DNA from 3 places in the Blastococcus sp. SYSU D00820 genome. Region 3 is predicted to be linked to each of the others. Evidence: predicted binding sites of a transcription regulator. Region 3 holds the regulator's gene; each other region holds the start of a gene.

Region 1 (7,177 bases), on a different contig from region 3:
CGCGGATTGCGCAGGTGGTGCCAGTTGACGGGGTTGCCGAGCCGCCCAGCGCGGGCAACGGGGTGGCTCCGGAAACACGGTAGGTCCCGGCCCGTGCGGTGGGTAGGGGAGGCGGGTGAGTCACCTCCCCCGCGCGGCCGGCCGCGCCGTCGCCGTCCCCCTCGGAGCGCTCGCCCGCCGGCGCCGGGGCAAGCCCATGCACCCGCGCGGGGTCGTGCTGGACGGCGTCCTCGCGCGCACCGGGGGGTCGTGGGGGGTGCCGTGGCTCGACGAGCCCGCGCGGGAGGCGGTCACCGTGCGGTTCAGCCGCGGCGTCGGCCTCCCCGAACCGTGGCCGGACCTGCTCGGCCTCGCCGTCCGGATCCCGACCGGCGGCAGCCCCGTGGACCTGCTGCTGTCCAGCACCGGCCGGGGCCGGCTGACCCGGCTGGTGCCGGCGTTCCGGCGGGACGCCGGCGGGCCGTACTGCTCGATCATGGGCTACCGGACGGCGGCCGGGACGGTGCGGCTGGGCGCCCGGATCGAGGGCGGCCCGCTGGCGCCGTCGGATCCGGAGCCGCTGGCGCGCACGGCACCGGGCCGGGTGTTCGAGCTCTCCGCCGCGGTGGGCGCCGGCGGCTGGCGGGCGTTCGGCCGGCTGGAGGTCGGGGACCCCGTCGGGGAACTGGACCCGGACCTGCACTTCGACGCCGTCCGGCATCCGCCGCCGGGCCTGGTGCCCGACGGGCCGATGGCCCGGTTCCGCGCGCCGGCGTACGCGACCGCCCAGCAGGAGCGGCAGCGCTGACCCCCTTCGGGTGACTCGAAGATCACACCCCGTCCACCAGGCGTTACTCCGGGAGACGCTTGGGGTAGCGGCTCCCAGTCGCCAGATCGCCATCGAGGAGCACCGCCCCTGCTGTCGCAGTGCTCGGCCGCAGGAGGAGTACCCCCGCGTGGAGTCCGCACGACCGTCCTGGGCACCGGAGCCCCGGATCCGCGTGGCGACGGTGCCGCACAGTGACCCCTACGTCGACGCCGTCCTGCCGCCCGACGTCGTCCGGGTCGGTCCGGCCTCGGGGCAGAGCCCCTGGCTGGACCCGGCCTACCTGACCGCGCACGCCGCCGAGGTGGACGTCGTCCACCTCCACGCCGGGTACGGCCACCTGCCCGAGGACGAGATCGTCTGCTTCACCGAGGCGATCCGCCGGACCGGCGTGCCGCTGGTGACGACCGTGCACCAGCTGCGCGACCCCGAGCAGGTCTCCCGCGGGCGGCACGACGCGCACCTGGCGGCCCTGCTGGCCACCGCCGAGGTGGTGTTCACGCTGACCGACGGCGCGGCCGACGAGATCGCCGAGCGCTTCGGGCGGACGGCGATCGTGGTGGCCCACCCGTCGATCGCGGCGCCGGTGCCCGACGTGGGCGGGGAGCGGGGGCTGGTTGGGCTGGCGCTGACGGACGGACCCGCGCTGCCCGACCCGGCGGGGATGGTGCGTGCCGCCCTGCACGGCGCGGTCAACGGCGGCGGCCGGCTGCGGGTGTTCGTGGAGCCGGGCGCGAGCCTGCCCGACCTCGCCGGGCTGCCCGGCAGGAATGCGCTGGAGATCGTCGTCCGGGACGAGGAGAACTGGGTCGCCCAGCTCCAGGAGCTGCACGTCGCGGTGCTGCCGGAGCGGTGCGGGACGCACTCGCGGACGCTAGAGGTGTGTCGGGACGTCGGCACCCGCGTGGTGGCGCCCAGCTGCGGCTGGTTCGCCGACCAGTGGTCCGACGTCGTCACGTACGGCAACGACGAGGAGCGGGGCTTCGACCCGGTGTCGCTCAACGGTGCGGTCGCGGCCGCGCTGACCCGGCCGGCGCCGCGGCCGGCCGACCGTGCGTGGCGGGAGGAGCAGCGGCGGGCGGTGCAGGAGGTGCACGCGCAGGTGTACGCCTCGGTCGTGGCCGACCGGGGGTGAGCTGCCCGTCCGGCGGCGCGGAGCGCTGCGGAGGACGGTGCGGAAGAGTGTGGGCAGGGGCGGGGTCGAACCGCCGACCTCTCGCTTTTCAGGCGAGCGCTCGTACCGACTGAGCTACCTGCCCCGACCGGTGTCTCCACCGGAGAGCGACCCTGACGGGACTCGAACCCGCGACCTCCGCCGTGACAGGGCGGCGCGCTAACCAACTGCGCTACAGGGCCTTGCTGTGTGGTGCTGGTACTGCGTGCCCCCAACGGGGTTCGAACCCGTGCTACCGCCTTGAAAGGGCGGCGTCCTGGACCGCTAGACGATGGGGGCTCGGTGTTCGCCGGAGGCAGGGAGAACTGTACATGGCCGCCCGAGGGGGTTTGACGGGGGCTCCCCCTGTGGGGTCGGTGGTGCCCGTCCTCCACAGGTCGATCAGGTGTCCACAGCCCGCTGAGCTGGGCGTTCCTGTCGTACCCGTCGGGCATCATCGATCACGTGTTCGAGGGGTTCGGGGTCGGGTTGACCGTGGCGCGGGTGCTGCCTGCCGCCGCTGCTGGCCGGGCAGCGTCCGGCGCGGTTGTCCGACGTGTTGCCGCCGGAGACGCGCACCGATGCCGAGCTGGCTGTCGAGCTGGAGCGGGTGCAGCAGTTGCGGTCGCGGTTGGCCGGCTACGAGGTGGGGCTGGTGGCTGAGCTGGCTGCGCGGCGGCCCGTCACCGACGACCCGGCACCGAACACCCTCGGGGCTGCCTCACCGACGTGGGCCGGTCATCGGACGCCGGGTGCGGTGAGCGAGTTCTTCCCCGACGAACTCGCCCTGATCGTGAACGTGTCGCGGACCGAGGCCAGCAAGCTGCTGGCGGTCGTCCTCGACCTGCGCCACCGGCTGACCGCCACCTGGGCGGCGCTGGCCGACGGGGAGCTGGACTGGCCCCGCGCCCGGGTCATCGCCCAGGAACTCGGGGTCGAGAAGGCCGGCCAGACCGCGCCGGACGTCGTGCGGGCGGTGGAGGCGCTGGTGCTGCCGACGGCGATGGAGCTGTCGGTCAGCGGGGTGCGGGCGGCGGTCCAGCGCGAGCTGCAGCGGCTGGACCAGCAGGCCGCCGACCGGCGCCGTGAACAGGCGAAGCGAGCAGCGAACGCCGTCCAGCGTCCGCTGCCCGATGGCATGGCGCGCTACGAGATCACCGGCACCGCCGAGCAGATCGCCGCCATGCGGGCGACGGTCGACCAGCTGGCCCGCGCCGCGAAAGCCGACGGGGACGACCGACCCATCGGGGTGCTGCGGGTGGCGGCGCTGCACGCCCTGATCACCCGGCCCTGGGACGACACCCGACCGCCGGTCACCGCGCACATCACCGTGCTCGCACCCCTGCCGGCACTCCAAGCCTCGGCCGAGGCCTGCTCGGTCGGTGCGGTCGACGGCCAGCCCGTCACCGCCGCCCACCTGCGCCAGGTGCTCGAGCAGCTCGACGCCCTGTGCCCCGGCGGCCTGCAGGCGCCCGAGGGCGGCAGCCTGGACATCGGCCTGGTCGACCCCGGCACCGGCGAACTGCGCGCCACCCTGACCCGCGCCACGTTGGAGCGGCTGGCCCGCCGCGGCTGCGCTCAGCATCCCGACGGTCCCTGCGGCTGCCCGGTCCTGGACAGACCCGAGCCGGTCGACGCCTACCGGCCACCGATCCCCACCGACCGGTTCGTGCGTACCCGCGACCAGCACTGCCGCATGCCCGGCTGCCACCACCGAGCCGGCTGGGCCGACCTCGACCACGTCATCCCGCACGCCTCCGGCGGCCAGACCAGCTGCGACAACCTGTGCTGCCTGTGCCGACGGCATCACCGGCTCAAGACCCACGCCCGAGGCTGGCGCTTCACCATGACCCCCGACGGCGCACTCACCGTCACCACACCCAGCGGCACCACCCGCGCCACCCGGCCACCCGGCCCCGACTGGTACCCCGGCCCCGCACCACCCGGCCTCCCCGGCCAGCAGCGCGACGCGGTGCCGGTCCCCGACCTGCCGCCGTTCTGACCGCCGCGGCGACACGGTCCCGTCTGCCGCGGTAGCGGGGGCTCCGGGTGCCAAGCTCGCGGGGTGAGCCGTACCCGTCGCTCTGCCGCCGCCCTTCCGGCCCTGCTCGCCGCCGCCACGCTGCTGGCCGGGTGCGGGAGCGACGACAGCGACCCGGCGGCCGCCACGGGGTCGGCGTCCTCCTCCTCGGCGTCCGCGTCGGGCGGGCAGAGCAGCGGGGGCGGTGACGCCGGCGGCGACACGGGTGGCGACACCGGCGGGGACGGCAGCAGCGACGCGCCGCCGTTCCCCGCGGACACCGCGGCCGACGAGCAGGCGGCCTCCGACGGGGCCCGCGTCACGGTCACCGACATCCGCACCGGCCGGCACGAGGGCTTCGACCGGGTCGTGTTCGAGGTCGACGGCGAGGGCACGCCCGGCTGGGACGTCCGGTACGTGGACGAGGCCCTCTCCCAGGGCAGCGGCGAGCCAGTCGCGGTGGAGGGCGACGCGGTCCTGCAGGTGACCCTGACGGGGGTCGGCTACCCGTTCGACACCGGCGTCGAGGAGTACAGCGGCCCCGACCCCCTGCCGGGGGAGGGCACCCAGGTGGTCACCGAGGTGGCGTTCGACGCGACGTTCGAGGGCACCACGGTCGCGTTCATCGGCACCACCGCGGAGGTGCCGTTCCGGGTCTACCTGCTGGAGGGGCCGGCGCGCGTCGTCGTCGAGGTCGCCGACCCCAGCTGAGGCCGGCTCAGTTCAGCGAGGCGCGCAGCTCCACGGAGTCATCGGTCACCGACGTGCACTCCAGGGACAGCGGGCCTGCGGCGACGCTCTCGCCCTGCCCGCAGGAGACGGTGGCGCTCCCCACGCGCAGCGTGGCGCGGCCGTTCTCGATGCCGCCGAGCGACAGCGTCTGGCCGAGGATCTCCACCTCGGAGCCCTCGCCGCTCAGCGTCACCGAGCACGAGCTGGTGTTGCAGTTGAACGAGTTCGAGGTGATCGAGCAGGCGCTCAGCGGCACCAGCGTCAGGCCTCCGGCGAGCAGCGCGGCGGCCAGGCGGGCGGTACGCGTCGTCGTCATGCGCCGAGCCTAGGACGGCCGGGTCACCCGGTCGGGGACGCCGGCGCGGTCGGGGACGTCGGAGCACCGCCGGGAGCCTCCGAGGTGGCCGGCGCGGTCGGGTCGCCGTCGCCGCCGTCCTGCGTGCCGTTCCCGTTCCCGGTGCCGCCGTCCTCGCCGTCGGCGGGCTCCTCCGCCGGCGGCTCGACCACCGTGCGCACGATGGTCACCTCGGTCTCCCCGAGCCCGCCGAGGGTGATGTCGTCGTAGGCGGTGAGCTCCCCGGTCTCCCGGTCGAAGTAGAGGACGGTGCAGGTCAGCGGCTCGGGATAGTCGCCCTGGAGGCCGCGCAGCCCGGCGCCGCCGGTGGAGCCCTGCACCATGAGCAGCGTTCCGCCGTCGAGCTCGGAGACCTCCCGCTCGTGGGTGTGCCCGGCCAGCACCAGCGGCACCTCGCCGTCCAGCGGGGTGGCCTGCTCGGGGTCGTGCACCATGGCGACGGCCGGTGGGTCCTCCAGTTCCGCGACGTACTCGGCCAGCCCCTCGCCGCTCTCCTCCAGCGAGGGCGGCTCGCCGGTGGCGTCCTGGTCGGGGGTGAAGCGCGGATCCGGGGTGCCGACGACCTCGATGCCGGCCACCGTGGTGCCCGAGTCGTCGAGCACGGTGGCGTTCGGCTGACCGGCGACCAGCGCGGCGGTGACCGCCGAGTCATGGTTGCCGCGGATGAACACGTAGGGGACGCCGAGCTGCCCCACCCGGCCGACCAGCGAGTTCTCCGGTTCGCTGCCCCAGTCGGTGATGTCCCCGGTGTCCAGCACCCCGTCGACGGCGAACTGGTCGACCACCTGCGCCATGAGGTCGAACCCGGCCGGGTTCAGGTGCAGGTCGGAGACGTGCAGCAGCGCGACGGTGTCCGACGTCCGGTCGGTGGCCGGCAGCGCAGAGAGCGCGGAGTACAGCGTGCTGACGTTGGAGACGATGTCCTCGAGCGAGGCCCGGTAGACGTCGAAGCGGGCCATGATGTCCTGCGCGCTGCCGATCAGGCTGTTGGCGTTGACCAGCAGCCCGGTGTACGTCGGCGACGACAGCGACTCCGGCCGCCAGGTCAGCCCCGCGAGGCCTCCGATCCCGGCCACCAGGACGGCGGACGTGCCGAGCGCGATGAGCGGCTCCCGCCGCCGGCGCAGCACCAGCAGGGAGGTGACCGCGGCGCCGAGCACCGCCGCCCCCGCCGTCCGCCAGGCGACGGTGACGACGGCGTCCTGGAGGTCGGCGCTGACCCGATCCACGACGCCGTCCAGCGCCGCCGGATCCGTGGCCAGGGCCTGGGCGCGCACCTCGTTGAGCCGCTTGAGCTGGATCTCGAGGTACAGCGGGCCGTCGTAGGCGTCGACGTCGAGTGCGCCCAGCGGCGGGATCTCCAGCTGGGCGCCGCCGCCGAAGGGCCGCAGCGCGACCGTCGCGTCGAACGGGCCGATCGGCGCCTCGGTGCGGCCGAGCAGCACGATGCCGACCAGCGCGCCGGCGGCCGCGACGACCACCCGGAGGGTCCAGCGGCCCAGCCCGCGGACCCGCCGGTCCTGCCGCCACGAGCGCCGTGGCGGGGTCTCGATGGGGGGCTCGGCGGTGTCCGGGGTGCCCATGCGCCGAGGTTACGGAGTCGGCGGCTCCGGAGGGGACCGAGGAAGTCAGCCGGGCTGGCCGGCGCGCGGGCGGAAGGCCCAGCGCAGCGCCAGGAAGCGCAGGCAGCCGATGGTGACGGTCACCGCGGCCACCAGTGCGAACTGGACGACCGGGTCGTCGGTGCCCGTGGTGGCGGTCAGCCAGCTCAGCGCGAGGCTGGTGGCGATCATGCCGGTGACGGCGAGCGCACCGCCCTCCCACTGGGCGGTCAGCCAGTGCACCCGGCCCTCCGCGCGGAAGGTCAGCCGGCGGTGCCACTCGTTGGCCAGTGCGGAGGTGAGCGCGGCGCCGATCAGGTTGGCCGGCACCTCGCCCAGCCCGTGGAGGGTGATGAACAGCAGTCCGTACAGGGCGCTGGTCGTGCCGCCGACCAGGACGAAGCGGGCGAACTGGCCCAGCGTGTCGTCGGCGCGCACCCGGGCCACCAGGTCACCGACGTGCTCGCCGACCGCATCGCGGCGGAGCAGCGTCGGGCAGGTCACCGGGTCC
Region 2 (7,177 bases), on a different contig from region 3:
CGGATGGGGCACCCGGTGGTCGAGGTCGCAGCGGCGGATCCGGGCCCTGCAGCCGGGGAACCGGCAGCGCCGGTCGCGCAGGCGGACGAACCGGTCCAGCGGGTCGGAGGGCCAGTAGCCGGGATTCTCCGCCGGCGGGCCCAACCCCCGCCCGTCGCGGGCGGCCGCACGCAGGGTGGTGACGTCGGCGAGCGCGAGCAGGCATCCGGTGAGCTGGTCGACCATGGCGATGCCGGGCCGCTCGGCCAGCGCGGTGCCCGCGAGCCGTCGCGGCTCCAGCAGGGCGGTCAGCGCCGCCGGGGCCTGGTTCCCACGCTCCCCGGATCCGGCGGATCCGGGCGCAGCGGCGCTCCTGGCGTCGCAGCCGCCCTCGCCGTCCGCGCCAGCGCCTGCTTCTGCCTCGGCTCCCTGGCCCGGCGCCGGCTCCGCGCCCTCGTCAGCGCTCCCGGGCATCTCCGCGCACTGCGGGCGGGGCATCAGCCCCAACGAGTACGCCAGCTCGCGCACCAGCGGCGCGGGCACGGTCTCGCCGTCGACCTCGCCCGGCTCGTCGGCGTCGGGCCCCGAGCCGGCCAGGGTGTCCACCCCGGCCACCAGGGTGAGGAGCACCCGGACCGGCAGCCGCCCCTCGGCGTCGGGTCGCAGGATGAGGTCGGCCAGGCAGTCGGCCATGCGCTCGTCCAGGCTGCGCGGATCGGGGTGCCCGTCGGCGGTCGAGCTGCAGGCCTCGGCGTACGCCCGGAGTGCCTCGTGGCAGGCACGGGCCACCGGGGCCGCCAACACCGCGGTCAGCACCGCCATGCCGTCCTCACCCGGGTGACGGGTCACCCGGCGGTCGCGGACCGCCTGGGCCAGCCGCCGGAGGGCGGCGTCCGCGTCGATCTTCGCGATCGCCCGCCGCGTGCACTCGCGCAACTGGGCGACGGTCTGCCGGGGCGCCCGCGGCAGCACCCGGGCCTCGACAAGCGTCTTCTTCCCCGTGGCGACCGGCCGCAGCAGCTCCACCAGCGCCCGGGCGTGCGTCCAGGAGATGCGGCCGGCCTCGAGCGCGGCGAGCGTGCCCGGCAGCTGCTCCACCAGCTCGATCGACTCGGCGAGCAGCGTGCCGGCGGTGCGCTCCGGCACGCGCAGCCGGGCCGCGACCTCGGCCGCGGCCCACTCACTGACCTCCGACAGCGCCTGCGGCCGCGCCGCTCGGGATGCCTCCGACGCGGCACCGCGCTCCCCGGGCTGCCGGTCCCACGACGACGGCCGGCAGCCGGCGAACGCGGCCAGCGCCCGCACCCGGGCGCCCGCGAGCTGGGCCAGCCCTCGCTCGAGCTCCGCCACCGCGTCGAGCCACTCGGCGCCCTCGTCGAGGAGCCGCGCCCGACCGTCCACCGCCGCCGCCTGCCGGGCCCGGGACCCGGACACCCCGTGCCGGCCATGCACCGCCGTGACGATCCACCGCCCTTGGGGGCGGTACAGCCGCGGCCCGGCCAGCCAGGCGCGGAGGGCAGCCTCCAGCGGCGACGCCGCCGCGCCACCGAGAGCCCCGCATCGGTCGAACGTGTGTTCGATGATACCGGCGGACGAGCCGCCTCACCAGCGAAAACGGATCTGTAGACGGAGCGGGCTCCTGTGGACGGAGCGGCCGCGTCCGCGGTCGCCCGCGGCCAGGATCACCCCATGCACTGGTCGACCCGCTCCGCGCGCCACGCGCCCCCACCCGGGCCTCGTTTGCCGATCACCGGCGGCGGGCAGCGGCACGCGGTGCCACCGACGAGCAACCCCGCGGGCAACTCCGCCTCCGTCCGTACCCGCCGGCTGCGCGAGACCGCTCGCGAGGTGCTGGGCTTCGACGACTTCCGCCCCGGTCAGGAAGAGGCGATGAAGGGGGTGCTCGCCGGCCAGGACACCCTGGGCGTCCTGCCCTCCGGCGCCGGAAAGACGGCGGTCTACCAGGTCGCCGGCCAGCTCCTCGACGGGCCGGTGCTCGTCGTCTCCCCGCTGATCGCCCTGCAGCGCGACCAGGTGCAGCGACTGGAGGAGCTCGACGAGCTGGAGGGCACCCCGGCCCAGCTGAACTCGAGCCTGTCGGCCGGCGACCAGCGCGCCGCCCTCGAGGGCCTGGCGGACGGAACGGTCCGCTACCTGTTCCTGGCGCCGGAGCAGCTGACCAAGCCCGACGTCGTCGAGGCGATCGCCGCGGCCGCCCCCGCGCTGTTCGTCGTCGACGAGGCGCACTGCGTCTCCGCGTGGGGGCACGACTTCCGCCCCGACTACCTGCGGCTGGGCAGCGTCATCGAGCAGCTGGGCCACCCGACGGTGCTGGCGCTCACCGCCACCGCCGCCCCGCCGGTGCGAGCGGAGATCATCGAGCGCCTGGGCATGCGGGATCCGGCCGTGGTGGTGGCCGGCTTCGACCGGCCGGAGATCCGGCTGGAGGTCGAGCAGCACGCCGACGCGCACGGCAAGCACCAGGCGGTCCTCGACCGCGTGCTCGCCGAGGTCGGCGAGGGCCACGTGCCCGGCATCGTCTACAGCGCCACCCGCAAGGGCACCGAGGAGCTCGCCGCCGACCTCACGGAGCGGGGCCTGCGCGCCCGGCCGTACCACGCCGGGCTGCGCAAGGCCGACCGCGAGGACACCCAGCGGGCCTTCATGGACGACGAGCTCGACGTCGTGGTCGCGACGACCGCGTTCGGCATGGGCATCGACCAGCCCGATACCCGGTTCGTCGTCCACGCCGAGCCGGCCGACTCCATCGACAGCTACTACCAGGAGATCGGCCGCGCCGGCCGGGACGGCGAGCCGGCCCTCGCCGTCCTCGTCTACCGGCAGGAGGACCTCGGCCTGCGCCGGTTCTTCGCCGCGGGCGCCCCCGCCGAGGAGGAGCTGCAGCAGGTGGCCGGGCTCGTCGCCGCGGCCCCCGCGGCCGGGCTCGAGGAGGGCATCGACGTCACCCAGTTGCGCGAGGAGACCGGCCGCGCGGCCACTCCCCTGGTGCGGGACCTGAACCTGCTGGAGCAGGTGTCGGCCGTCGTGCTCGACGAGGAGGGCGCCGCCCACCCCGCCGAGGGCGCGCCGCCACCCGGCGAGGCCGCCGCCGCGGCCCGCGAGCTGGCCGAGCACCGGGAGCGGGTCGACCAGAGCCGCGTGGAGATGATGCGCGGCTACGCCGAGACCACCGAGTGCCGGAGGCAGTTCCTGCTCGGGTACTTCGGCGAGCAGCTGGAGCAGCCCTGCGGCAACTGCGACAACTGCTCGGCCGGCCTCTCCGAGGAGCACCCGGCCGACGAGGGCGCCGACACGCCCTTCCCCCCGCAGACCCCGGTCGAGCACAGCGAATGGGGCCCCGGGCTGGTGATGCGCGTGGAGGACGACCGGGTGGTCGTGCTCTTCGACGAGGTCGGCTACAAGACGCTCGCGCTGGCCGCCGTCCTCGAGCACGACCTGCTCCGCGCCCGCACGTGAGCGGCGCGGCTGTCACCCGGTCGGGCTCGCTCGTCCTGCGGAGCGGGCGTCCCGCCGGGAAGATCATCCGCGGACATGCCGGGCACGGCGCCCGGCCGGGAGGAGCAACAGCGTGAAGGTCCTCGGCATCAACGCGATCTACCACGACCCGGCAGCGGCGCTCGTCGTCGACGGGCGGATCGTGGCCGCCGCGGAGGAGGAACGCTTCAGCCGGCGCAAGCACGGCAAGCGCCCCCTGCCGTGGAGCGCGTGGGAGCTGCCCGAGCTCTCGGCGGCCTGGTGCCTGGCCGAGGCCGGCATCCACCCCGAGGAGCTCGACGCCGTCGCCTACTCCTTCGATCCGGCGCTCATGGGGACGCCGGAGGAGTCCGGCCTGTTCGACGACGGCGACGTGATGCGGAAGATGTACGCCGAGAAGGCGCCGGACTTCCTGGCCCACGCCCTCCCCGGCCTCGACCCGGCCAAGGTCCGCTTCGTCAAGCACCACGTCGCGCACGCGGCCTCCGCCGGTCTGGCCGCGCCGACCGCCGACAACTCCGTGCTCGTGCTCGACGGCCGCGGGGAGGCGCACAGCCACCTGGCCGGCCGCTACGTCGACGGGCAGCTCGAGGTGCTCGCCGGTCAGGCGCTGCCCCACTCCCTCGGCCTGCTCTACGAGGACCTCACCGACCACCTCGGCTTCCTGCGCAGCAGCGACGAGTTCAAGGTCATGGCGATGGCCTCCTACGGCAAGCCGCGCTTCCTGGGCGAGCTGTCGGACCTCGTCGTGGCCACCGACGACGGCGGCTTCCGGACGCCGAGGATCGACTTCTCCGAGTTCGCGCCGCGCCTGACCAAGGGCGACGACTGGACGCAGGACCACGCCGACCTCGCCGCCAGCGTCCAGCAGCGCGTCGAGGAGGTGCTGCTCGACCTGGCCCGGTGGCTGCACGCGCAGACCGGCGACCGCACGCTCACCCTCGCCGGCGGCGTCGCCCTCAACTGCGTGGCCAACACCCGCATCTTCGCCGAGACGCCGTTCGAGCACGTGTGGGTGCAGCCGGCCGCCGGTGACGCCGGCACCGCACTGGGCAGCGCCCTGCACGTCGCCCGCGGCCTGGGCGAGACGACCCACCCGATGCCGGGCGCGGACCTCGGGCGCGGCTGGTCCGACGACGAGATCGAGCAGTTCCTCAAGACCGCCGCCATCGACTACGAGCGCCCGCGCGACGTCGCCGACGCGGTGGCGGAGGTCCTCGCGAACAACGGCATCGTCGCCTGGTTCCAGGGCCGCAGCGAGTACGGCCCCCGGGCGCTGGGTCACCGGTCGCTCCTGGCCCACCCCGGCTACGAGGCCAACCTCGAGCGCATGAACAACGTCAAGGGCCGGGAGCAGTTCCGCCCGGTCGCGCCGATGGTGCTCGCCGAGCGGGCCGAGTCGATCTTCAGCCGCGGCCCGATCCCGTCGCGCTACATGCTCTTCGTGCACGACGTCGCCCCCGAGTGGCGCGACCGCATCCCCACGGTCACCCACGTCGACGGCACCGCGCGGATCCAGACCGTCGACCGCGCCGAGGAGCCCCTGGTCGCGCGCATGCTCGAGTGCTTCGAGCGGCGCACCGGCCTGCCCGTCGTGGTGAACACCAGCCTGAACACCGCCGGCCGGCCGATGGTCGACGATCCGCGCGACGCCCTGGAGTGCTTCGGCTCGGCCCCGGTCGACCTGCTCGCGATCGGCCCGTTCGTCATCCGGCGCAGCCGCTCGACGCTCGGCTGACCGAGGTCGGCGACGGGCCGGTTCCCCGGGCGCAACCGGCCCGGTGAACCGCCGGGCCACCGGGCCGCGAACACCTCCTGCGCGGCACGACACCGTTCCGCGCGCCCGCGCCGACCCAGGTGGATCGAGCACAACACGATTAGGTGACGACCGGTTGTCCGCAGGTCAGCAGGGGTAATCCGTCGCTCGGTCCGTCGAGATGGGGCGGAACTCACACCACCACAGGAGGACCCATGTCCACGTCCGGCCACACCCGCTCGGGTGCCGGTGCGGGTGCCCGCGCCTGGCCCCAGCTCCTCGCGCTCGTCTTCGGCGTCGTCTACCTGCTCGTCGGAATCGCCGGCTTCTTCGTGACCGGCTTCGACGACTGGACCGGACGCACCCACGAGGAGCTGCTCGGCTTCGGCGTCGACCCGATCCACAACGTCGTCCACATCCTCATCGGTGTGGCCGGCATCGCCCTGTCCCGCACGCTCGCCGGTGCCCGCACCTACGGCTGGCTGCTCGCCATCGGCTACGGCGCGGTCTTCATCTACGGCCTGTTCGCCATCAACGAGTCGTGGGACTTCCTCAACATCAACGCCGCGGACAACGTGCTGCACATCCTCACCGCCCTCGTCGGCCTGGTCATCGCGCTCGGCCCGGTGAAGACGGCGGTCGACGGCCGCACCCGCGTGTAACCACGGCCCGCCGCGCCGCTCGTCGGTGCGACCGGCACGGAGCCGGGTCCCTCCACGGAGGGGCCCGGCTCCTGCATTTCCGGGGCGACCCCGGTGCGACGCCGGTCACGTCGCCACGTACGTTCCCAGGCATGGACTTCGCCCTCTCCGCCCGAGCCGAGGACGTCTGCGGCCGGATGTGGGACTTCATGCGCGAGCACGTGTTCCCCGCCGAGCCGGTCTACGAGAAGTGGCGTGCCGACCGCGGCTACGACCACGCCCACCCGCCGGTCCTCGAGGAGCTCAAGGCCGAGGCCCGCCGCCGCGGCCTGTGGAACCTGTTCCACCACGAGCACGGTGGGCTGTCCAACCTCGAGTACGCCTCCGTCGCCGAGATCACCGGCTGGTCGCCCACGATCGCCCCGGAGGCGATCAACTGCGCCGCGCCGGACACCGGCAACATGGAGACGCTCATGATGTTCGGCACCCCCGAGCAGAAGGAGCGCTGGCTGCAGCCGCTGCTCGAGGGCGAGATCCGGTCGGGCTTCGCCATGACGGAGCCGGACGTGGCCTCCTCCGACGCCCGCAACATCCAGACCTCGATCCGGCGCGACGGCGACGAGTACGTCATCAACGGCCGCAAGTGGTGGACCAGCGGCGCCGCCGACGAGCGCTGCCAGGTCTTCATCCTGATGGGCAAGACCGACCCCGACGGCGCCCCCCACCGGCAGCAGTCGATGGTCCTCGTCCCGCGGGACACCCCGGGCGTGGAGATCATCCGGCACCTGCCGGTGTTCGGGTACCAGGACCAGCACGGCCACTCGGAGATCGTCTTCAGCGACGTCCGGGTGCCGGTGTCCAACATCCTCGCCGGCGAGGGCGACGGCTTCATGATCGCCCAGGCCCGGCTGGGCCCCGGCCGCATCCACCACTGCATGCGGGCGATCGGCATGGCCGAGCGGGCGCTGACGCTGATGGTGGAGCGGGCGAAGTCCCGCACCGCGTTCGGCCGGACCCTGGCCGAGCAGGGCACGGTCCGCGAGACGATCGCGCAGTCGCGCATGGAAATCGATCAGGCGCGGCTGATGGTGCTCAAGACCGCCGACCTGATCGACAAGCACGGTGCCAAGGGCGCCCGCACGGAGATCGCCGCGATCAAGGTCATCGCGCCCAACGTCGCCTGCGACGTCATCGACCGCGCCATCCAGGTGCACGGTGGCGCCGGGGTCAGTGGCGACACGCCCCTGGCCCGGTTCTACGCCTCGGCGCGCACGCTGCGCATCGCCGACGGCCCCGACGCCGTGCA
Region 3 (7,177 bases):
GACGGGTGGTCGCCCCTTCGTCGGCCTCGCGCGAGTCGATGACCCGGCTGTCGGGGTTGTGGCAGAAGGGACACCGCACGGCGGTCCTCCCCCTCTCCCCGGACACCCGATGCCGGCGGACGCCGGCGCCTCCGGGAGCTCCCCCCTGTGGACCTCCCTGGGGACGACCGGTGGACGTCCGGGGGAGGGACTGGGGATGGCCTGTGGATGGCTTACATCGGTGCAACTACTAGATGTAGGGGAACCGTAGGCCGGACCCCACTAGATGTGCAAGCGCAGACACGCGGCAATCTGTTCCTCCCGGCGCGTCGGTACGCAACCGGTGACCGACACCCCAGCCGTCACAGCGACACGCCGCGACCGGCCCGCTCGCGCTGGAGAACCGGCCCGGGCGGGCGTATGGCGTGTCGCTCCCCCGGGCCCCGGGCAGCCTCCGGCGCCCGCCGCGGCAGCCGGTGGACGCCGGTCGCGGGCGGGGCCCCGATCGACCCGTCAGCCGGCGACGGCCACCCCGGCGGCCTCGTCACGACCCCACGGAGCGGTGTCCCCGAGACGGATCGGGCGGGTGAGCATGTCGACCGACGCCGGCTCCGCGGCGACGGCGGGGAGGACCCCGGTGTCGGCAGCGCGGTGCCGGCCACCGTGGGCCGGGGCGCGGTGACGGCCGGCCGCGTCGTCGCCGCAGCGGACGGCGGGGAACTCCGCGGTCAGGTCGGCACCGTGCCGGCGCCGCCGCTCGGCGCGTGGCGCGGGCTCCGACCCCGCCGGGGCGGACCGGCGGCCGGCCGGGCGGCCGTCGGCGGCCAGCAGCTCCCGGAGGGCGGCGCGGCTCATGACCACGGTCGCCGGGTGCAGCTCCTCGGCCCGGACAGCGGCCGACGGGGTCACGGGCGCGGCGACGACCACCGGGACATCCACCTGCGCGACCTCGACCTGCGGGGCCTCGACCCGGCGGGCATCGGTCGCCGAGGTCTCGGCCGCGGGCGGCTGCGGCAGCCGGACGGCGGTCAGGTCGATCCAGGACGTGCGTTCCACCCCGTCGACGACCGACCGCACCTGCGCCTGGGCGACGCCGCCCTCGTGCCGCCAGCCGAGCATGGAGCCCGGCCGCCAGGTGCCGGCCTCCTCGATCTCGACGTCGAACGACGATCGGGCGAAGGCCGCTGCTCGGCCGTCCTGGGTGTTCCGCACGTCGAGGACGCTAGGTCGCCGACCCCCAGGACCCGGCGCAGGACGGGGCGCGGAGGGTTGACGAAGATCAGCGACGAGGATTGTGGGTGTGTGGTCGTCCACACCCCGGGACGCCCGCCGACGGCCGGTCACGGCAGCTGGAGGACCTGGCCGGGCACGAGCACCGCGCCCTCGAGGTCGTTGAGCTCCTCGATCGCGTCGACGACGGCCCGCACGTCGGCCTCACCGCCGGACACCTCGGTCGCGATGGACCACACCGTGTCGCCCGGCTGGACGACGACGCTCTCCCCGCCGGCGAGCTCCAGACCGGCCCCCGCTCCGCCGCCGACCACCTCGGAGACCAGGACCGCCGCTCCCACGCCCGCGACGATGCCCAGCGCGGCCACCAGGCGGCGCCCGCGCCGGGTCAGCCGCAGCGGTGCCGGGCCCGCGGGTGCGGCGCACCCGCCGCGCACCGGCCGCGGCGCGCCGGCCAGGCGCACCGGGCGGCCACCCGGCCGGGCGGCGGGGCGGGCCGCCCCCGCGTCGACCTCCCGCCCGGCCGGCCGGGCGGGCACCGCCCGCACGACCGGCGGAGGCGGCAGGAGCCGGAGCGGGGGGCGGCCGGGAGCCGCCGGCACCGGGACCTCCACCGGCACCAGGGGGACCTGCTGACGCACGCTCGCCGCCACGGCTTCTCCTCGCTCCGCCCGGCACCCCGGGCACTCCCTCGATCGAACGCGCGTTCGATCGAACGTCCGTACGAAGTCCTACCGCATGCCGCCGACAGAAACGACCCGACACGGCCGGACTTCGAACGTGTGTTTGAAACCGGCGCCGCGAGGCGCTACCGTCCGACCGGGACCCGCGCCGGCGCAGCCGCCGGCGTCGACGACGGGCCGCGGGGTGCGGCCGGCGAGGAGGAGACGTGGCGGGCACGAGCAGTTCAGCGGGCGGTGACGGCTCCGGCCGGAGCGGCCGCGGGAGCGCGCCGGTGGCCGAGGCGGCGCCGTCCGCCCAGGTCCGCACCTTCCCCGACCGGGGCGAGGCCGGCGACGGGCTGACGCAGCGTCAGCGCCGCGTGCTGGAGGTCATCCGTGACTCGATCGAGCGCCGCGGCTACCCGCCGTCGGTCCGCGAGATCGGCGAGGCGGTCGGCCTCTCGTCGGCGTCCTCGGTCGCCCACCAGCTCACGGTGCTGCAGAAGAAGGGCTGGCTGCGGCGCGATCCCAACCGCCCGCGCGCCCTCGACGTCCGGCTGCCGGGCGAGCTGGCCGCCGCCGAGTCGGCCCCGGCCGCCGCACCGGCGCCCGCCGGGGAGGAGACCGGTTCCGCACCCACGTACGTGCCGCTGGTGGGCCGGATCGCCGCCGGTGGCCCGGTGCTCGCCGAGCAGGCCGTGGAGGACGTCTTCCCACTGCCGCGCGAGCTGGTCGGCGAGGGCACGCTCTTCATGCTCAAGGTCGCCGGCGACTCGATGGTCGAGGCCGCGATCTGCGACGGCGACTGGGTGGTCGTCCGCCAGCAGCCGACCGCCGAGAACGGCGAGATCGTCGCCGCCATGCTCGACGGCGAGGCCACGGTGAAGACCTACAAGCGCCGGGACGGGCACGTGTGGCTGCTGCCGCACAACCCCGCCTACGAGCCGATCCCCGGCGACGAGGCCACCATCCTGGGTCGCGTGGTCACGGTGCTGCGCCGCGTCTGACCCGCCTCGGCATCGCCCAGGGCCCCCGTCCGCCGTCGGCGACGGGGGCCCTGTCGTGGGCGGGTGGGGCTACTCCACCTTGCGCCGGCGCAGCTTGCCGCCCAGCCAGACGAGCAGGCCCGCCACGGCGGCAGCCGTGAGCGCGGCCGGCAGCGGGTTCACGCCGGACTCGCTGCCGGCGAGGGCGTCGGCCAGGGAGTCGTCCCCCGGTGCCGCGGCAGGGCTGTCGGCCGCGGGAACCGGGACGAGCACCAGGTCGCTGGGCAGCCCCTCGCTGGCCACGACCAGCCGGCCGTCGGGGGCCACGGAGATCGCCTCGCCCTGCGGGGAGGGCGGCAGCGCGACCCGCACCGGATCGGTCGCCAGGGCCGCGGCGACGTCGGAGCCGGACAGCGGCCAGACGTAGGCGTCGGTGTAGGTCCGCAGCGCCACCCAGCGCCCGTCCGCGGAGACCGCACCGCCGGTCACCATGAGCTGGCCGGCGCGCCCCACCGGCCCGCCGGCCGTCCCGGTGAGCATCAGCTCGACGGTGCCGACCCGCTCGAGGCCGACGACACCGTTCTCGACGAGGGAGGAGACCGGGCGGTAGACGCCGCTGGCGCCCAGGAACTCCTTGGTGACCACGTACGGGGTCCCGTCGGGGGCGAGCAGCAGCGCCTCGGCGTCGTGCGGCCCGTCGGGATAGGTCAGCCGGTGCACTCCGGCGGAGCCGTCCGGGCGGAGCGCGATCAGGGCGACGGTCGACCGGTTGCCGCGGTTGTCGCCGGTGTCGGCGATCCAGACGGTCCCGTCCGCGGCGACGGCCAGGTCCTCCGGGTCGTAGGGGTCCACGGCAGCGGTGTGCACGTCGACGACCTGGCAGCCGGCGTCGAGGGCGTAGACCTCGACCTGGCCGCCGCCGTCGTTCATCACCAGGACCGCGCCGCCGGTGCCGGCGACCAGCCCGGAGATCTCCCCCAGCCGGGGGTCGGTGATCTGGCACTGCGTCTGCGGCGCGGCGGCGCCGGTGGGGTCCTCGGCGGCCGCGGGCAGCGGAAAGCCGAGGGCGAGCACGGCGGTCAGGGCCGAGCCCGCCGCCAGACGCCGCCCCCGGGCGCCGCTACGCGGTGGGACGGCCTGTCCGGGCACCGACCCAGCGTGACAGCACGGCTGCGTCGAGTGCGTGAACCACGCCCAACAGCAGCAGGCCCACGCTGGCGCCGACCACCGCGTCGGTGACCCAGTGGAAGTCCAGCGAGACCATCGCGATCCCGGTGAGCACCGGGCCCACCACGCTCAGCAGCCAGAAGAGCCGCTGCACCCGCGGCGGCAGCCGGAACTGCACCACCTGCCAGCGCGCGATGCCCCACATGAGGACGGCGTTGGCCACGTGCCCGGAGGGGAACGAGGCGCCGTCCGGGTGGTGGAAGAAGTGGCCGGCGTAGCCCGGCGCCGTCCGCCCGATCCCCCACTTGAAGCCGTAGACCACGACCGTCAGCAGCGCCAGCCCGACGACCACGCGGACCAGCGGCAGCAGCGACCGGCGGCGCACCGCCAGCCAGGTCACCAGGCCGGCCAGGACGATGAGGATCGTGCCGCGTCCGCCAATCTGGGTGACCGCCCAGACCGGCCAGTAGCCGTCGGAGGTCCGCAGCCCCCAGCCGCCGACCACGTCGGAGACGCGCTCGTCCAGCGTCTCGAGGACGCCGCCGCGGAGCAGGTCGACGGTGACCCCGACGGTGACCAGCAGGGCCAGGCCCAGCAGCCACCACGGGGGCCGGCCGACCGAGGTCACCTGGTCGACGGCCGGAGCCTCCCCGCCTCCCGGCGGGGTGCCGGGATCGCGCCGCACCACGCCGCTCGTCACCGGCTCACGGTACCGGTCCGTGACCGGTTCGTGATCTCCGGAGCCGGGCGGCGTGGCGATCAGCCGACCGGCGCGGCGAAGTCCTCGAGCGCCGAGGCCAGCGACGCGTCCACCCGGGCGGTCAGCCGGGTGCCGCCGGCCTCGTGCGTCTCGCTGAGCACCTCGCCGTCCCGGTGCACGCGGGCCACGAGGTCGCCGCGGTCGTAGGGCACGAGCACGTCGACGTCCTGGTCGGGGTGCGGCAGCCGGGCGGCGACGACCTCGCGCAGCCGCTCGATCCCCTCGCCGGTGCGGGCCGACACCCACATCGCACCGGGCAGCGCCTGGCGCAGCGTGAGGACGTCCTCCTCGCTCATCGCGTCGACCTTGTTGACGACGATGAGCTCGGGCACCGCCGCGGCGTCGATCTCGCGGAGCACCACGCGCACCGCGTCGATCTGGCCGAGCGGATCGGGGTCGGAGCCGTCGACGACGTGCAGCAGCAGGTCGGCGGCGGCCACCTCCTCGAGCGTCGAGCGGAAGGCGTCGACCAGCTGGTGCGGCAGGTGCCGGACGAAGCCGACGGTGTCGGTCAGCGTGTACTCGCGGCCGTCGGGGCCCTCCGCGCGGCGCACGGTCGGGTCGAGGGTGGCGAACAGCGCGTCCTGCACCAGCACACCGGCGCCGGTCAGCTGGTTGAGCAGGCTGGACTTGCCGGCGTTGGTGTAGCCGGCGATCGCCACGCTGGGGACGGCGTTGCGGTTGCGGCTGGACCGCTGGGTCGCCCGGGCGGTCGCCATGCCGGCGATCTCCCGGCGCAGCTTGCTGACCCGCGCGCGGATCCGCCGCCGGTCGGTCTCGATCTTGGTCTCACCCGGGCCACGGGTACCGATGCCGCCACCGCCGGCCACGCGACCACCGGCCTGCCGGGACATCGACTCACCCCAGCCGCGCAGCCGCGGCAGCATGTACTGCATCTGGGCCAGCTCGACCTGGGCCTTGCCCTCCCGGCTGCTGGCGTGCTGGGCGAAGATGTCGAGGATCAGCGCGGTCCGATCGACCACCTTGACCTTGAGAATCTTCTCCAGCTGGTTGAGCTGGCCGGGGGTCAGCTCGCCGTCGCAGATCACGGTGTCGGCGCCGCTGGCGGCGACGATGTCCCGGATCTCGGCGGCCTTGCCCGAGCCCACGTAGGTGCCGGCGTCGGGCTTGTCCCGCCGCTGGCTGACCGCCTCGAGCACCTGGGAGCCCGCGGTCTCGGCCAGCGCGGCCAGCTCGGCCAGCGACCGGTCCGCGTCGGCCTGCGTGCCCTCGGTCCAGACGCCGACCAGCACGACGCGCTCGAGGCGCAGCTGCCGGTACTCGACCTCGGTGACGTCGGTGAGCTCGGTGGAGAGCCCGGCGACGCGGCGCAGCGCGCCACGGGCCTCGAGGGCGTAGGAGCCGGTGGTGTCGTCGTCCTCGTCCCACTGCCCGGCCGGGGCGGGACGGGGGTCGAGGGGGGCGTCGTCGATCGCGGGCGTGTCGAGCGGCGCCGTGGAATCCAGGGGAGCGGTCGTCATCGTCTCCAGCGTGGCATGCCCCGCGTTCGGGAGCACCTGAGTTGTCGTCATCGCCGCGTACAACACCCGGACGGGGCAGATGCATCCCGACCGGCGCGGGGGGTAGGGCCGACGGCGACGGCGTCCGTCCCCGACGAGGAGGTCCCCCGTGAGCACGAGCAGCAGCGCCGGAACCGACGACCCCGGCCGCGATCCGAAGGGCCTGAACCCGCCGCGCAACCTGTTCGGCGGCGCCGACCAGGACACCGGCCGCGGCGAGCCGCGAGGCACCGGCAACACCGGGCCGGCCGACAAGCCGGAATCCCCCACCGACGTGCCGGAGACCCGGGCGGACACCCCCGACAACCCCTGAGCGAGGTCAGCCGGCGAGCCACTCCCCGGAGAGCTCGCCGGCGGCCACGACCACGGCCGGCCCGCGCAGCACCGTCGTCTCCGCGGTGACGTCGACGGTGAGCCGGCCACCGGGGACGTCGACCACGACGGTCCCGGCGGCCGCGCCGGCGTCGTCCAGCGCGGCGAAGGCGACGGCGCAGGCCCCGGTGCCGCACGAGCGGGTCTCCCCCACGCCGCGCTCGTGCACCCGCAGCCGCACGTGCGCGTCGGCGCCCTCGGTCGCACCGCGCACCCGGTTGACGAGCTCGACGTTCACGCCCTCGGGGAACAGCTCGCGGTCGAAGACCGGCTCCGCGGTCAGGTCGAGGGTGTCGACGTCGACGTCGGTGAGGCAGGCCAGGTGCGGATTGCCCATGGAGACCGCGAGCCCGGGGAACGCCCGCCCGGACAGCACCGCCTCGCCGCGGCCGAACGGCCGGGCCGGGCCCATGTCGACCCAGTAGGTGCCGTCGGGCGAGGCACCCACCCGGCGCGGCCCGCCGCGGGTGCCGACCAGCACGCCGGCCTCGCAGGCGGCGC

Evidence for each region. Region 3 encodes LexA, which represses DNA repair genes until DNA is damaged. Its sites were predicted from a motif close to TCGAACANNTGTTCGA; they were not measured.
Region 1: the regulator LexA is predicted to act here: its motif matches at 2,416-2,431, upstream of ACI79R_RS02320 (DUF222 domain-containing protein).
Region 2: the regulator LexA is predicted to act here: its motif matches at 1,544-1,559, upstream of ACI79R_RS01095 (DUF222 domain-containing protein).

What each region holds. Positions count from the first base shown of each region.
Region 1 covers NZ_JBJGZW010000001.1:485,587-492,763, forward strand. Annotated here, with positions in the region: gene ACI79R_RS02295 (phosphodiesterase) at 116-787, shown strand; gene ACI79R_RS02300 (hypothetical protein) at 936-1,940, shown strand; tRNA gene ACI79R_RS02305 (tRNA-Phe) at 1,991-2,064, opposite strand; tRNA gene ACI79R_RS02310 (tRNA-Asp) at 2,088-2,161, opposite strand; tRNA gene ACI79R_RS02315 (tRNA-Glu) at 2,186-2,258, opposite strand; gene ACI79R_RS02320 (DUF222 domain-containing protein) at 2,515-3,960, shown strand; gene ACI79R_RS02325 (AMIN-like domain-containing (lipo)protein) at 4,024-4,689, shown strand; gene ACI79R_RS02330 (hypothetical protein) at 4,697-5,026, opposite strand; gene ACI79R_RS02335 (metallophosphoesterase family protein) at 5,050-6,648, opposite strand; gene ACI79R_RS02340 (GtrA family protein) at 6,694-7,170, opposite strand.
Region 2 covers NZ_JBJGZW010000001.1:239,074-246,250, reverse strand. Annotated here, with positions in the region: gene ACI79R_RS01095 (DUF222 domain-containing protein) at 1-1,380, opposite strand, end outside; gene ACI79R_RS01090 (RecQ family ATP-dependent DNA helicase) at 1,753-3,456, shown strand; gene ACI79R_RS01085 (carbamoyltransferase family protein) at 3,569-5,212, shown strand; gene ACI79R_RS01080 (DUF4383 domain-containing protein) at 5,446-5,892, shown strand; gene ACI79R_RS01075 (acyl-CoA dehydrogenase family protein) at 6,024-7,177, shown strand, end outside.
Region 3 covers NZ_JBJGZW010000019.1:43,430-50,606, forward strand. Annotated here, with positions in the region: gene nrdR (transcriptional regulator NrdR) at 1-79, opposite strand, end outside; gene ACI79R_RS17980 (hypothetical protein) at 493-1,191, opposite strand; gene ACI79R_RS17985 (LysM peptidoglycan-binding domain-containing protein) at 1,320-1,862, opposite strand; gene lexA (transcriptional repressor LexA) at 2,099-2,878, shown strand; gene ACI79R_RS17995 (hypothetical protein) at 2,948-4,006, opposite strand; gene ACI79R_RS18000 (phosphatase PAP2 family protein) at 3,978-4,724, opposite strand; gene hflX (GTPase HflX) at 4,784-6,265, opposite strand; gene ACI79R_RS18010 (hypothetical protein) at 6,414-6,617, shown strand; gene dapF (diaminopimelate epimerase) at 6,624-7,177, opposite strand, start outside.